One region of the Peribacillus sp. FSL E2-0218 genome, then DNA from elsewhere that is predicted to be linked to it. Evidence: riboswitches for the same ligand, from Rfam matches in the RefSeq annotation. Region 1 holds a riboswitch; the other holds the start of a gene.
What was found. A riboswitch is a leader RNA that binds a small molecule or an ion and turns the genes downstream of it on or off. The one in region 1 is predicted to bind preQ1.
Positions count from the first base shown of each region.

Region 2: linked by a shared signal. The riboswitch ahead of MHI53_RS02445 (QueT transporter family protein) and the one ahead of queC (7-cyano-7-deazaguanine synthase QueC) in region 1 are both predicted to bind preQ1.

Region 1 covers NZ_CP150304.1:3,807,701-3,812,126, reverse strand. Annotated here, with positions in the region: gene MHI53_RS18340 (hypothetical protein) at 250-462, opposite strand; gene MHI53_RS18335 (methyl-accepting chemotaxis protein) at 890-2,569, opposite strand; PreQ1 riboswitch class I at 2,752-2,794, shown strand; gene queC (7-cyano-7-deazaguanine synthase QueC) at 2,850-3,527, shown strand; gene queD (6-carboxytetrahydropterin synthase QueD) at 3,514-3,984, shown strand; gene queE (7-carboxy-7-deazaguanine synthase QueE) at 3,977-4,426, shown strand, end outside.
Region 2 covers NZ_CP150304.1:508,301-512,726, reverse strand. Annotated here, with positions in the region: gene MHI53_RS02465 (M28 family peptidase) at 1-510, opposite strand, end outside; gene MHI53_RS02460 (DUF3892 domain-containing protein) at 759-1,055, shown strand; gene MHI53_RS02455 (hypothetical protein) at 1,146-1,958, opposite strand; gene MHI53_RS02450 (YbaK/EbsC family protein) at 2,089-2,586, opposite strand; PreQ1 riboswitch class I at 2,750-2,794, shown strand; gene MHI53_RS02445 (QueT transporter family protein) at 2,800-3,285, shown strand; gene MHI53_RS02440 (VTT domain-containing protein) at 3,406-4,062, shown strand; gene MHI53_RS02435 (PAS domain S-box protein) at 4,178-4,426, shown strand, end outside.

The DNA of each region.
Region 1 (4,426 bases):
GTTTTTACACAATAAAAACCGATTTGCCTATTTTGTGAACCATTACCTGAAACATGAAAAATGCTAAAGTTAATCCATTTTATAAAAAAATACCTAGTTTCTTCTATTAATATAGTGTTAATAGAAGAATCGAAAAATCAAAAAAGCCCAGAACTGAATCCTGAGCTTTTCGTTAATATATTTTCTCTAAATGGATTGTGTTTTGCGGATGTGATTAGGATCTTACGGATGAGTGTAAAAGAAATAGGGTTAACTGGATTTCTTTCTATCAGAAAACGAATGAGGAGCGCCTTTTTTACCACCATCAATAACATATAGTTTAGGAGCTAATCTCTTTTTTGCTCCGTTTTCAGGATGGAGCTTCATATAATTTTCGTATTCTTTGCGAAAGAATTCGTCGGTTTCCCGTTCGAGTGCTTTCCTTTCGTTAAACTCTGCTACGAATCTAAATAGATGCTTCATATGAATTCCTCCTTGTGGGGTTAAAAGGTCTTAGTTTAATAGTAACATAAAGCGGGTGAATATTAACCTTTTTTTACAATTTTGGAGAAAATAATGGATATTTATGATAGTAAAGACTTAAAAAGATAATGTATAAGAGAACCTTACATTAATCCTGGTGGTTAGATATGCCTGGGTTTCGAAAAAAGGAAACGAAGGCATGGTTTCATTTCTTTAATAGTAAAAAAATTCCTTTGGATAAATCTATTATACACTAAATATTCTGATAATGGAGCAAAATATTGATTCTTGCTTTCTATTGATAGAGAGTGTCACTAATGTTTTTTTTATGTCCATAGTGATTCATTCCCCGAATCGACGAAAATAAAACAACCCCGCCATAGGGAAAACGCCGATTCCCGCCTGCAAGTGACGGGAATCGGCAATATCATATCCTGAAATTCTGGACTTGTTCAATCAGTTGCGCCGCTGAAGATTCGAGCTTACTGGCATGGCTGGTGATTTCATCCATAGCCGAGCTGGATTGTTGAGCGGAGGCGGAAACTTGCTCGATCCCTGCTGCGGACTGTTCTGAAACGGCTGCGATGTCTTCGATGGCCAGATTGATGTTTTTACTATTAGTAGAGATATAGTTCAATTCATCTGTAATATGTTGGATTTTCGTACTCATGTCATCGACAGAATGATTGATCGTCTCAAAGGTTTGACCGGTACGGGTAATTTGTTTAGTCCCCTCATCGACCTGTGAATAACCATCTTCGAGGGAGCGGACGACGTTTTTTGAACCAGACTGTATAGTGCCTACGATTTCGGTAATATCCCCTACGGAATGGGTTACCTCTTCTGCAAGTTTTCGCACTTCATCCGCGACGACGGCAAAGCCTTTGCCATGTTCGCCAGCTCGTGCAGCTTCTATGGCAGCATTCAGGGCCAAGAGGTTGGTTTGATTGGATATATCCTTGATGACCTGAACGAGCTGCGAGATTTCCTGTGAACGAGAATCGAGCCCTTTCACCTGCTCGACGGCATCCTTGACGATGCTATCGACCGTTTTCATTTGCTGGACTGAACTGCGCATCAAAATGGTTCCTTCCTTTGTCAAGGTAAGGATTTCGCTTGAACTCATGAATACCGCTGCCCCGTCAAGATGGGCCTGTTCGATCTTACCGGTGAAATCCTCCATCATGCGGACCATTTCCGTTGCCCGGTTGGCTTGTGACTCCGAACCTTCCGAAAGTTCATACATCGTGGTGGCGATCTGCTTGCTGCCCTGCTGCCCTTCAAATGCTGATTGTGTCAGGCTTTGGCTTTGGTTGGAAACGGATTCGGATACAGCCAGTGTTTTTTCGATCGTATCACGGAGGTTTTTCTGCATTTGATTGGCAGATGCCGTTAATTCGCCGATTTCATCATTTGACTTATGTTCCAGCGGATCATGATCCAGCTCTCCGGCTGCCACCGATTTCATCCGATCCCTGATTTTAAGGAGGGGAGCGGTAATGAGCTGGGCAGTGACGATTGCGAGCAGAGTGCCAATGATGACGGCGGCAATGGAGATGATGATGCTAGTCACCTTGACCGATTTCCCGCTTGCCATGACGGTTTCGCCTGAAGCTTGAATCAATTCCTCCTGTTCCGAAGCGAGTCCCTTGAAGCCCTCCATTATATCGTTACTGATGGGTGACACTTCGTTTTTGAGGATTTCTTTAGCTCGTTCCGGATTTCCCTTTTCATATTGGGTGAATACCCGCTCGACAATCATCGTCCTCCAATCCACACTTTTTTCGATCAAATCCTTCGCTTCCTCCGAATCGCTCAAAGACAAAAGCTTCTCCTGGATGTTTTGGCTATCATCGGTATATTGTAAGAACTTTTCTTTATAACTTTCGTCGCCGTATAAAATGTAGGCTCTAGCGAATGCCGTTCTTTGGGAAAGATTATATAACAGTTTTTCGCTCTCGATCAGAATCGGCAGTTCCTCTTCAATAATATTTTGCGAATGTTTCAGTGACTTGTTGCTACTATAAATACTGAATGCTCCTAAGATGATACATAAAGATATGATGAGTGAAAATGCCGCCAGTATCTTTCCTTTAATGCTTTTCAAATGAATGGACCCCTTTATCAATAAGTTTGTTCACTTATTTATCGGAAAAATGATGAATATGTTAATGGGTTTGTCCAGGATACCAAGTTTCCCATTAGGTCTGGTCACCCTATACAAACAACTTGATTTCTTCTCGTTTTCAGGGTACGATTGGGTTGGAAAATAGTATATTCCGCGTTAAGGCGGAAGAGGTTCTAGCTACCCTCTCAAAAAAACTAAGGAGAAACAGTACTCTATTCTTAGGGTGCTGTTTTTTTCCGTAAAAAGGAGTTTTATAGAAATGAAGAAGAAAGAAAAGGCAGTGGTAGTGTTTAGCGGAGGTCAGGACAGTACGACCTGTTTGTTTTGGGCGATGGAGAGATTCGAGGAAGTCGAGGCAGTGACCTTCGATTATAATCAGCGGCACAGCTTGGAAATCGAATGCGCCCAACAAATAGCGAAGGAGCTGGGCATCAACCATCATATCCTGGACATGTCGCTGCTGAACCAGCTGGCGCCCAATGCGTTGACGAGAAGTGACATTGCAGTGGAAGACGGGGAAGACGGCGAATTGCCATCAACCTTCGTGCCGGGAAGGAATTTGCTGTTCCTTTCGTTTGCCGGGGTTCTGGCCAGCCAGATCGGGGCTAAACATATTGTCACAGGCGTCTGTGAAACGGATTTCAGCGGATATCCTGACTGTCGCGATGTTTTCATTAAATCGTTGAACGTAACCTTGAACTTGTCGATGGACCAGTCATTCGTAATCGATACGCCGCTTATGTGGCTGAATAAAGAAGAAACATGGGAGCTTGCCGATCAGCTTGGCGCGTTCGAATTTGTCCGCGAAAAGACACTGACTTGCTATAATGGCGTCATATCTGACGGCTGTGGGGAATGTCCGGCATGTAAGCTGCGCAAAAAAGGGCTGGATGACTATATAAGCAGACGGGAGGTCACTCATGATGTATGGTTTTAAAATCGTCGATAAGCTTCAAAAAATAGATGAAGATATACAGCGCAGCCAGCTGAACTATACAAAGAAGAGGGTCCTGGTCAGCAAGGAATTCACTTTTGACGCAGCACACCATCTGCACGACTATGAGGGGAAATGCAAGAATCTTCACGGTCACACCTACAAGGTCATCTTTGGATTGAGCGGATATACCGATTCTCGCGGTTTGATGATTGATTTCGGGGACATGAAGGAAATATGGAAAAATGAAATTGAAATCCACCTCGATCATCGTTATTTGAATGAAACGCTGCCGCCCATGAATACAACAGCCGAAAACATGGTTGTTTGGATCTACGAAAAAATGGCCGAAGCCCTTTCAATGAAAGATTACCAGGGTGCCAGGGTTGAATTTGTCCGTCTCTATGAAACACCGACAAGTTATGCCGAGGCGAGACGGGAGTGGATGGAAAGTGAGTAAACTTCCGGTTATGGAAATCTTCGGCCCGACCATCCAAGGTGAGGGAATGGTCATTGGCCAAAAGACGATGTTCGTTCGTACTGCTGGCTGCGATTATTCCTGTTCGTGGTGTGATTCGGCTTTTACCTGGGATGGATCAGGGAAGGAAGATACCGTCCAGATGACTGCAGAAGAAATTTGGGGCGAGCTGAAGCGAATTGGAGGCTCGGGTTTTTCCTTCGTGACCATATCCGGGGGGAATCCGGCCCTTCTGAAAAATCTGAATGGCTTGATCGCCTTGCTGCGCGAACACAAAATCAACATCGGTGTCGAAACGCAAGGAAGCCGTTGGCAGGACTGGTTTCTCGATATCGATGAACTGACGCTATCACCTAAGCCGCCGAGCTCGGGAATGAGCACGGACTTTACGGTGCTCGATCAAATATTGGAGAAGCTTGCCGGC
Region 2 (4,426 bases), 1.9 Mb from region 1:
CGCGTTCAGTACCTTCTCTGCAAAAGTGAGACTGCCTCTTTGGATAAGGGCAATTTTCCCTGTGACACTTGCTTTTTCAAGCTCTTCCTTCGTTCCTAGGCCGGCATATACCAGTTCACCGGATGGATTTCCATTCACTGAATAAGTTAAATGGTTTGGCTTGATTTCCCCATCAAAGCCGCCAATGGATAGCTCAACCCGATTTGGATCCGTATAGGATAAAAAATTGAACTTTTCGATATTGGCTTTATAGCCGTATGATTTGAATTGCTTTTTGATGAACTGGACGGCCTTGTACTCTGATTCAGTACCGGCCACTCGAGGTGTTTTGGAGAGGTAATCAATATTTCTGTAGATTTTTTCGACATCGATCCTTTTAACGACCTGCTTATCTGCGGATGCAGCATGATGCGCCGGAGCAGGATGTGTTGCTGCCAACGCAGGGACTGTCCCTGATGGATGAAGGACCATTCCAGCGATTAGTGTAAATGATAGAAATTGTTTTTTCATAGATTGCCTCCCAGTTTCATAGTTCCACTCCATAATTTTACAATAGCAAAAGATATCTAAATAGGTAGGTTCATCCCTATTCAGCCATGACGAAAGTAGCTTTTTACCAGAATAAAGAAATTTACAGGATTATCGAATCATGCAAAAAGTACCACATTCAGTATTTACATACGTCGACAGCGTAGCTGGATGAGGTTTGTATATTGCAGAACAATTAGTTCACCCTATACATAGGAGGTGTCAAAAACATGGTCCAATTTGAAAAAGCCTATGAATCCTATAAACAGCAGGGTACACCGCAAGCAAATCAGCCTGATTCAACTGGAAAGGAAGAAATCATTGCTGTCAGGAAAAATGATGATGACAATATCATTGCCATCAAGACGAATTCCGGCCGCGAACTTGACTACCCTACTGCCCTTTCCGAGGCGAAGGCAGGTCAGCTTGCCAATGTTGATGTCTTTCATAAATATGGACGTGACATATTGCGGAGTGAGCCTGATGGCATCAAGGAAAATAATCTCGACCAACTGCCAGAGTTTTAATACCTTGGGGAAGCTGCCTAAATATAGGCAGCTTTCTCTCTTGATTGAAGTACCAAAAACAAAAAAAGAACCAGTATGGATGCCTGGTTCTTACTTCTCGTACTGATAGGATTCGGATATTTCGAGCAGCTGACCGCAGCATTCGACCACTTCAATGATTTCCATCCAGGACATGTCCAGCCCCAATTCATTGGCATGCGAAATCTTATCCCGCAATTTCCGGATCGCATTCGCATCCTTCCTCCCCTTACTTTTTGAAGGGATTTGAAAAAAGCGCCTCATTTCCTGATCTTTATGGATAATATCGAACTTATCACTGATTTGCAGACACTCTATTATATTGATGTCTTCATTTTTATCGATTCGGCGCCGATATAATTCGGTTGCCTTTTCCAGACGGTCCTCGCTTATCATGGAGTGCCAGCCGCCATCGCCGAATCGATGCAAAATGATATCGCTCAGCCTCATTTCCAATAGGGTGATATAGCCGAATATCAGCATCCTGATAGGCGGCTTTTGAAGGTCAGCATGGGTAATCAACTTTTTGATTGAGTTGTTCTCCAGCACGAACACCCTTGTTTTTTTCTTGAAAATATGAAGAAGCTGAATCAAGGGGGTTGAGTCCGAAACAAGCTCCCTTGGTGAAAAGTGTCTCAAATACCTCGAAATCCTTCCTTCACCAAGCTCGTGCCTTTCGATATATCCGATGATGTCCCCTTGATCTTGCACAGCCATGATATCGAAATTCTTTTTTTCCAGCGCATTACGTATATCCAGCGCTTCATCATTTTTGTGACAGGCTTCAAGCTCTTGGGCTATACTCTTGACCGTGATGTTTTCTTCATAAAGAGTTTTTAGACTAAGGTAGCTGCTATTGTTTTTTCGATGGCTTCCGGTTAACATCCTTCACGCTCCATTTAGGGGATTTCTTCACGAGCATCTTCAGCTGGGGCGATTTCACAGGTTATTTTTCTGTAATCGAGCGATTTCCAACTGATGCGAATCTTTCCGTTTCATAAAATAACAGCCGTTCCTAACCTTTTTCCTCGATTATCACTTCTTCCCAATCCTTACACACATCAACCCACCCCTCAGCGCCTGAATATTCCAATAATTCAGCAAGTGTAAGCTTTATGGCAGAATTCGTACTGCCGCAAGCGGGAAATATCGACTCAAACCGCTTCATTGATACATCGAGAAAAACGTCCAGCTCGTTGGCCAGTCCAAATGGGCAAACGCCGCCGATAGCATGCCCAGTCTGTTGGAGCACTTCATCAGGAGCCAGCATCCTTGCCTTGAAACCGAATGACTGGCGAAATTTCTTATTATCGACTTTTGCATCCCCGGCCGCTACAACCAAAATCGCCTTGTCACCTTCCCCCCTGAAGGATAGGGTCTTAGCGATCCGCGCAGGAATCACACCAATGGTATCCGCTGCCTCATAAACCGTAGCGCTTGATGTTTCGAACTCCATCACTTCGCCTTCTCGATTCCATTTTTTAAAATGATGTTTGACACTTTCAATTGACACGTCACTCTCACTCCTTCTACTTCTCTATAAAAATAATATCATCCTTCCATGCAAGAAATCAAAATTCCGTTTGGCCTACATGGAGCTAGGTCGTGCAATAACCATTCTTTACAAATTGACGAAAGGGGCATATTTAGACTACTATTAAGCTTCAGGCAAAAACCTATACGTGGTTCGTAACCATCCCACGATAAAAAACTAGGAGAGAATAAAATGAATAATCGTACCCTCGTGATAAGCGGGATCTTGGCTGCCTTATATGTGGCGGTCTCATTCGTGTTTCAACCCATATCTTTTGGCGCATACCAATTCCGGGTTCCGGAAATGCTGAACCATCTGATAGTATTCAATAAAAAATACATCTATGGCATCGTAGGCGGTGTATTCATTTCGAATCTGCTATTTTCACCCATGGTTCCGTTTGACTTGATTTTCGGGGTCGGGCAATCCATACTCGCCCTGCTGCTGGTCATTTTTGTTTCGCGTTTCATTAAAAGTATCCAAGGACGGATGATCGCGACGATTATCTTTTTCACGTTCACAATGTTCTTGATTGCAATAGAACTGAACCTTGCCTTGGACTTACCGCTTTGGTTAAGCTGGGGCACCACAGCAGTTGGTGAATTCGTTGTCCTTTTGGTTGGTGCGCCAATCATTTATGCAATGAACAAAAGAATTCAGTTTGAAAAGTGGCTTTAAAGGAATCATCGCTTCCTGAACCTACTATACTGTAAAAGAGCTGTCTGCATTTTGCGACAGCTCTTTTTTCACCAATGAACCTGAAGCTGGTAAACTATAAGTAAGAATGGTGGTGACCCTTTGAAAAAATTACTGACTTTGATTGTTCTGTTGGGTATTGCAATATTCATTTACACAAATGCAGAATTATTCACTTTAGTATGGAAAAGTGACCTGGAGTCAGTTATTGGCATCTTGAAGGAAAACCTCACGCTCACCTTTTTGGTCACATTCGTATTAATGTTTGTCCAAAATTCATTTACGATCATCCCATTAATTTTGCTCCTGACGATCAATGTCACGATATTTGGCTTCTTATATGGTTACCTTTGGAGTTGGTTGACGAGTGTAGTAGCATCAGGATTGATCTTCTATGCTGCAAGAAACTGGTTTCAAGACCTTCTTTTGAAGAAGCTGGATAAAAAATGGCAAGAAAGTGTTGTGGAGCACGGTTTTATGTATGTCTTTACCGGAAGGGTTTTCCCGCTTATCCCTACAAGCCTGATCAACCTGGCAGCAGGAGTCAGTTCGGTTACATTCAAGGATTTTTTATTGGCAACGACACTGGGAAACCTGATTTACTTTTTCTTTCTATCGCTGATTCCATATGGCCTGCTAACTATGGAGATGAACCAATATACGTTAGCTGCACTCGCACTGCTCTTTTTATCATTTTTCATGATCTACAAACGGATGAAAAAGAAAAAGAGCCAACGCATCTTCCGAAAAAACAGGTAACCGCCTAGGTTCCTGTTTTTTTATTTATGATTGTGCATATATTTTTCTTCGATAGTTTGTTAAAATGTGTATGTAATTTTACCATTGCAATGTCTTAAAATCAGGGAGAATCTCCATGTCCAAGCGTTCCATTTTAAGTATATATATCCTTTCCGGGATTCTTACACTAGTCGTGTTCGACTATTTCTTAACGACAAATATTCAAAACAAAGAGGTCTTCATTCAACTACAGAGAGTGGAAGGCATTTTCTTTCTTTTATCGATAGGCATGGTCTTATACCTTTACTTGGCTAAAAGGGAAGAATTCAAGCAATTAAAGGAAGCGGAGCAACGCCGGCGTACACTTATTAATTCGATGGTCGAT